Regions from separate parts of the Exiguobacterium sp. AB2 genome, predicted to be linked through region 2. Evidence: riboswitches for the same ligand, from Rfam matches in the RefSeq annotation. Region 2 holds a riboswitch; the other holds the start of a gene.
What was found. A riboswitch is a leader RNA that binds a small molecule or an ion and turns the genes downstream of it on or off. The one in region 2 is predicted to bind thiamine pyrophosphate.
Positions count from the first base shown of each region.

Region 1: linked by a shared signal. The riboswitch ahead of thiT (energy-coupled thiamine transporter ThiT) and the one ahead of DI14_RS06035 (YkoF family thiamine/hydroxymethylpyrimidine-binding protein) in region 2 are both predicted to bind thiamine pyrophosphate.

Region 1 covers NZ_JNAA01000102.1:88,208-91,747, forward strand. The annotation lists gene rpmB (50S ribosomal protein L28) at 1-180, shown strand, start outside; gene DI14_RS12305 (thiamine diphosphokinase) at 239-826, opposite strand; gene thiT (energy-coupled thiamine transporter ThiT) at 826-1,398, opposite strand; TPP riboswitch at 1,474-1,573, opposite strand; gene rpe (ribulose-phosphate 3-epimerase) at 1,593-2,249, opposite strand; gene rsgA (ribosome small subunit-dependent GTPase A) at 2,254-3,138, opposite strand; gene pknB (Stk1 family PASTA domain-containing Ser/Thr kinase) at 3,185-3,540, opposite strand, start outside.
Region 2 covers NZ_JNAA01000042.1:15,654-19,193, forward strand. The annotation lists gene DI14_RS06030 (GTP-binding protein) at 44-1,237, shown strand; TPP riboswitch at 1,300-1,400, shown strand; gene DI14_RS06035 (YkoF family thiamine/hydroxymethylpyrimidine-binding protein) at 1,481-2,074, shown strand; gene DI14_RS06040 (ECF transporter S component) at 2,067-2,642, shown strand; gene DI14_RS06045 (ABC transporter ATP-binding protein) at 2,635-3,540, shown strand, end outside.

The DNA of each region.
Region 1 (3,540 bases), on a different contig from region 2:
AAATGCTACGTAACAGGTAAATCACCTAAGTCAGGTAACAACCGTTCGCACGCACTCAACAAGACGAAACGTACTTGGGGTGTAAACGTACAAAAAGTTCGTATTCTCGTTGACGGTAAACCGAAACGCGTTTGGGTTTCAGCTCGCGCTCTTAAATCAGGTCTCGTTGAACGCGTATAATCTTATACACGAACGAAACAAATCCCAGCGGCATGCGCCGATGGGATTTTTTTTGTGCTTATTTTTTGACGTACAAGACGAGGACCATACCGTCATGTACGACGAGTTCTGCCGTTTTTGCGTCCCACTCGTTTGAAATCGTCAACGCCTCGTGGCTGACGACGTCGTGACGGTCGAGCGGGTATTTGACGCCACGGATCGTGACGTTCGCCCGCTTCCATGGAATGAGCGACAAATAATGGTCGTCACGCCGCGCAAGCGCGTGTCGGCCCTCCCGTGCGAGAGAGACGATTTGGCCGTCGGCATAAAGACACATCTCCGGGTAAGCCTCGAGCAACCCGATGTTCCCGAGCGTCATGTCGAGCCTGCCTCCGAGCGCCCCGTAGACGAGCATCTCGTCAGCCCCATGCCCGCGTGCCGCCTCGAGGGCGATCTCGAGGTCGGTCACGTCTTTTTCAGACGGATAGCGTAACGCCTCATCCGGTACGACTCCCGTGAACGAATCGAAGTCGCCGACGACGAGGTTCGGTTCAATCCCTTGGGCGAGGAGCGTCGCGTAACCCCCGTCGACGGCGATGACGTAATCGACGTCGTCGGGAAGAGACGGAACGGGTGACGGACTAGCCGCCACAATCAAGACACGCATTAGCGGACGTCCCGCGTGGCGAGCGTCGCGAAGCGCGGCGCCGTCGTGAACAAGAGCACGAGCACAATCGTCGCAATCAAGAAGGACGGGAGCATATACGTCATGTTATAGCCGAGCGAATAGGCGACGACCGGCCCTTCCGCATATTGGGCGAAGAAGACGATTCCCGACAGGACGTGCGCGGCGTAACGGAGGAGCGAACCGAGGAGCGCCCCGAGCACCAAATAGAGGACGAGCGTCTTTTTCGAACCGTCTTTGGCGGCCCGTTTCACTTGTCCGGCGAAGACGCCCGCCATCCCGACGAGGCCATACGCGAACGTGTAGTCGACTAAAAATTGGACCGGCGTGAAGATGTAGGCGCCGAACAGCAGTTGGAGCGTCCCGACGAGCGCGCCGGTCGCGAGACCGCCTTTTAATCCATGGCGATACGCCATCACGAAAATCGGCAACATGACGAGTGTGATCGACCCACCTTGCGGCATCCGATACGGCATGAGCAAATCAAAGATCAAGGCGAGCGCCGAGAAGAGTGAAATCTCAATCAGCGCCTGTAGTGTTAATTTTTGTTTCATTTTCCATTTCCCCCTTTATCGTAAAGAACGACAAAAAGCAGCATGACGTAAACGCCATGCTGCTTGGATTCGCAACGTGCATTTTCGCCACATCCCTACGTCCGTGTGAACGGAACAGGTTCAAAGGGTTAGCGCATGCCTCTCAGCCACAGATGTGACACCCCTTGCGACAATATTTGTTGTTCTATCCTCGATTATACACGAGATGCGTTGCGAATGCCATCGATTGCTGCTTTATAGTCCGGTTCGTTGTAAATCGCCGAGCCCGCAACGAGGACGTCGGCCCCTGCGTCGATGCACAGTTTCGCCGTCGTCGCGTTCACGCCGCCATCAATCTCGATTTCAAAGTCGAGCCCACGTGCTTGACGCATCTCGCGGAGCGCCGCGATTTTCGGGACGACCGACTCGATGAACGCCTGCCCCCCAAAGCCCGGGTTCACGGTCATAAGAAGCACCATGTCGACGTCTTGGACGACATGTTCAATCGTACTGATTGGCGTATGCGGGTTCAAGACGACCCCACTTTTCGCCCCGGCCGCCTTGATTTGTTGCAAGACGCGATGTACGTGATTCGTCGCCTCGACGTGGATCGTGACGATGTCCGCTCCGGCCTTGATAAAGTCCTCGACGAACCGTTCCGGCTGATCAATCATCAAGTGGACGTCCAATACCATGTCGGTCTTTTGACGTAAGCTCGAAAGGACAGGCAAGCCAATCGAGATGTTCGGGACGAACTGTCCGTCCATGACGTCAAAATGGATATAATCGGCCCCGGCCGTCTCGACCGCTTTCACTTCTGCTTCTAGGTTGGCGAAGTCCGCCGCTAAAATCGATGGTGCAATTTTAATCATCAGTTCAGTACCTCCGTTGTCTATCGTTCATCTCTTCCATAAACGTAACATAGTTGTCGTAACGAGTGGAAGCGATTTCGCCCGATTCGACGGCCGCCTTGACGGCACAGCCCGGCTCGTTCACGTGGGCACAGCCCCGGAACTTGCAGTCGTCATGTCGTTCGACGAACTCGGGGAAGCACCAACGCAACTCTTCCGCTTCGAGCTCTTGTGGGAACTCGAGGCTCGAGAAGCCAGGCGTGTCGGCGACGAGACCACCGCCGAGTTGAATCAGCGTGACATGACGCGTCGTATGCTTTCCGCGGCCGAGCGACTTCGAGATTTTCCCGGTCGCAAGCTCAAGTTCAGGCGCGACGGCGTTCAGCAGTGAACTCTTCCCGACACCGGTCTGGCCAGCGAACACGCTCGTCTTCGCCTCGAACAAGTCCCGTATCGCCTCGACCCCAGACCCTCTCTCTGTCGACGTCTCGATGACGTCATAGCCAATCGACCGATAGAGCGAAGCCGCCTGTTCAATCGCTTCCATCTCATCCTCATTCAGCAGGTCCATCTTCGTCAACACGATGATCGGATGAATCTGTTTCGATTCAATCAAGACGAGAAAACGATCGAGCAAGTGATACGAGAAAGCCGGTTCCTTCACCGAGAACAGTAAGAACGCTTGATCGATATTGGCGATCGGTGGTCGGACGAGGTGGTTCGACCGCTCGTCGACGGCTAAAATGTAGCCGGTCCCGTCTTTTTGATCTTGAATCTCAACATCGTCTCCGACGACCGGCGAGATGTTGCGATTACGGAAATTTCCGCGTGCACGACAGCGAATCTCTTGCTTTGTTTCCGTCATGACATCGTAAAAACCGCCTTGTAGGCGAATGATCGTTCCTTTCATCCTGTTTCCTCCTAGAAAAAGAGGTGACGCGCACGCCACCTCTTTGTTATTGTGCATCCTTCGCTTGGGCGTACGTGACCGAGTCGGTCCGAACGACTTCCCCATCGACTTCAATCGTCGCCGTCCCGACTTCGTCAGGCGCGATGACGAGCGTATAGGAGTATGTCGTCGTCTCCGTTATCTTATCACGGAGCACTTCAATCTCGCCACGCGCATCGACCGTCCGAATGACGACCTCGACGGGCTCAGGCGTCTCGCCTTCTGCCGGTGGTTCGATCTCTACGCTCACTTCTCGTTCGATGGACGCATCCGTCGGTTCGACACCGAGCGAGACGATGACCGTCAATTCCGTACCTGGGTCAACGGCCGTGCCTGCTGTCGGCAGCTGGCGGATGATTTGGT
Region 2 (3,540 bases):
CATTATCTAAAAAGTAATGATTACTATTTGGGGGCTGTTAATGATGAAACGAATTCCAATCACCGTGTTGTCAGGCTATCTTGGGAGCGGCAAGACGACGTTAATGAACCATATTTTAAACAATCGCACCGGCAAGAAGTATGCCGTCATCGTCAATGATATGAGCGAATTGAATATCGATGAGCGTTTAATCGAACAAAGTGGATTTTCGCGGACCGATGAGAAGCTAGTCGAGCTGTCGAACGGTTGCATCTGTTGCACGCTCCGTGAAGACCTCCTCGAGGCGGTCCAAGAACTCACGAACGACCGTGAACTTGACGGGATCATCATCGAGTCGTCCGGAATCTCGGAACCGATTCCCGTGGCCCAGACGTTCACGTATGCCGATGACGCGCTCGGCATCGACTTGACGAGCCGTGTCTATATCGATGCGATGGTGACGGTCGTCGATGCTTACCGTTTCTTGAAAGATTTCAATTCCGGTGAGTCGCTCCATGAGCGGAAACAAGCAATCGATGAGACGGATGTCCGTGAAGTCGTCGACCTGCTCGTCGACCAGGTCGAGTTCGCCGACATCATCGTCCTGAACAAAGCCGACCGGGTGTCGGAGGCCGAACTGAACGAGATGGCCGGTCTGCTGAAGACGCTCAACCCGTCTGCAAAACTATTGACCTCGGTCCATTCGAACGTCGACTTGACCGAACTGCTCGACGTCAACCTGTTCGATTTCGAGCAGGCGATGCATTCGGCCGGCTGGATCCAAGAGCTTGAGTCGGAAGAACATACGCCGGAGACCGAAGAGTACGGCATCAGCTCGTTCGTCTATCGTCGCCGTCGTCCGTTCCACCCAGCGCGACTTCATGCGTGGATTGAGCAGTTCCCTGAGGAAATCGTTCGGGCAAAAGGATTTTTATGGATTGCTTCGCGTAACGACCTCGCCTGCTTGTTCTCGCAGGCCGGATACGCCTCGACGCTCGAGCACGCCGGGCGGTGGCTCGCGACGCTTCCGGAAGAGGAGCGCCGGCTTATGTTCGCGGCAGAACCGGAGCTCGCTGAAGACTATATCGAGCCTTACGGCGACCGCCAAACCGAGCTCGTTTTAATTGGACAGCGAATGGACCGTGCGCGTGTCGAATCGATGCTTGATACTTGCCTGTTGACTGACGAAGAGATGGCGCTCGACTGGGCGACGCTCCAAGACACGCTTCCAGGGAATGGCGTTGTCACTTTCTCATAAACCGTTTACAAATCGAAATTGGTCGTCTATACTGTTCCTTGCATGAACAAACCGCATACATTGGACTACACTAGGGGTGCTTCGGCTGAGATGTGAGCATGGCCCCGATCCCTTATGACTCGATCCGGGTAATACCGGCGTGAGGAAGTGTGGCACTTTTTCTGATGGACTTTAATTGGACGAGTGGCCGCATTCTCATGGATGCGGCTTTTTTCGTGCATACAGATAAAGGGGGAACAGAACATGAACAACCAATGTGGAACGAGCCCGATTGTCGGGTTCCGCTTTACACTCAGCCCGATGACGTCCGATTTCGTGAGCGTCATCAAAGACGCACTGAAGGAGACGGACTTACAGAACGTCTGGCGCCATACCGATGACGTCTCGACGGTCATCCGGGGACGGAGTGAGCACGTATTCGATGTGGCCAAGGCCGTCTTATCTCATGCGACGAAGTCGGGGGTGCACGTCTCGATGAGCGGGACGTTCTCGGTCGGCTGCCCTGGCGACACGACGGGGGACAACTTGCTCGACGTGACGAACGAGCCGGCGAACGGTTCGGTCGAAAACCAATACGTCTCATCCCAGTTCGCACTCTATCCGCTCGGGGACGCGGAGTATATGGACATCATCTATGAAGAGATCGACTTCGCGAAAGCGCGCGGTGTGTTCAATGACTCGATGCATTACGCCTCCGGCATCCATGGCGACATCGAGCCGGTATTCTCGTTTTACGAGGCGACGTTCGACCGGGTGCGTGCGAAGACGAGCCACGTCGTCATGACGGTGACGTTCAGTGTGAACAGTCCGTCACATGAGGGACAAAACAATGCTTAAGTCGTGGAAATTAAAGGAGATCGTCTTGTTGTCGATATTATCGGTCGTCTTCGCCGTCGTCTATTTGGCGTTCGTCCACGTCGGAAATTTATGGGCTGGGCTGATTGGGCCGATCGCCTACGAGTGGATTTTCGGGATTTGGTTTATCGTCTCGATTATCGCCGCCTATATCATCCGTAAGCCCGGTGCCGCCTTTTTGTCGGAAGTGCTCGCGGCGACGATTGAGATGATGATTGGGAACGCAATCGGGCCACGCATCATTCTCGTCGGGATCATTCAAGGACTCGGGGCCGAGGCGGCGTTCGCCGTCACCGGGTATAAACGATATGACCTGTGGGTGCTCATGCTCGCTGGCTTCGGTGCTGCCGTGACGAGTTTCGCCTATACATACGTCATGGGCGGCCTCGCGGCACTCAGCCCGACGTACGTGGCGACGATGTTCGCCCTGCGCGCCACGAGCGGGATGCTCATCGCAGGGCTCGGTGGAAAGATTTTGAGCGACTTGTTGCTCAGGACGGGTGCGCTCGAAGGCTACGCGCTCGCACGTCAAGGACGCGCCCATGGTTGAGGCGGAGCAGTTGACGTTTCGTTATCCCGGCAAGTCGACCGACGTATTGGCAGACGTCACGCTCACGCTCCGGGATGGGCGGACACTCATCAGCGGGTCGAGTGGGTCGGGGAAATCGACACTGTTCGCCATGATGAACCGGCTCTATCCGGACAACTGTGACGGCATCGTGACCGGAAGGCTCGACTTGTTCGACCGGCCGTATGACACGTACGCGGCCGGCGAGGTGAATCGTCGGGTCGGCACCGTGTTCCAAGACCCCGACAGTCAGTTCGTCATGCAGACGGTCGAGGAAGAGCTGATCTTTACGCTCGAAAACTTTCACGTCCCCCGCGAGGAGATGATGGGGCGCGTCGAGATGATGTTACGGACGTTGCGGCTCGACGATTATCGACATCGCTACATCCATGACTTGTCTGGTGGCGAGAAGCAGCAAATCGCCGTCGCCTGTGCACTGATTGGCCGTCCGGAATGGCTCCTCCTTGATGAACCGCTCGCCCATCTCGACCCGGAGACCGCGGCTCGGTTCGTCCGTTGGCTCGACGGCGTCGCCCGTAGCGTCAACGTCGTCGTCATCGAACATCGCCCGTACGTGTGGGGCGATTTCTTCGACCGGCAAGTCGAACTTATGGAGGGGCGAATCGTCTACGATGGACCGTTCGAGATGCGCCCCGACTATACGTTCGCACCGATTACGAGCGAAAAAGGGGAACACAATTTATTTCACATACCGAATTTAAAACGAAAAGAATTCGAACTCGCAGCGAGTGACTTGACCGTCGCCGAGGGAGAGGTCGTCGCAATCCTCGGTCGTAACGGGAGCGGCAAATCGACATGGCTCAGGAGTCTCGCCCGGAACCATCGCGACGTCGGGCTCGTCCCGCAATCGCCGGCACAC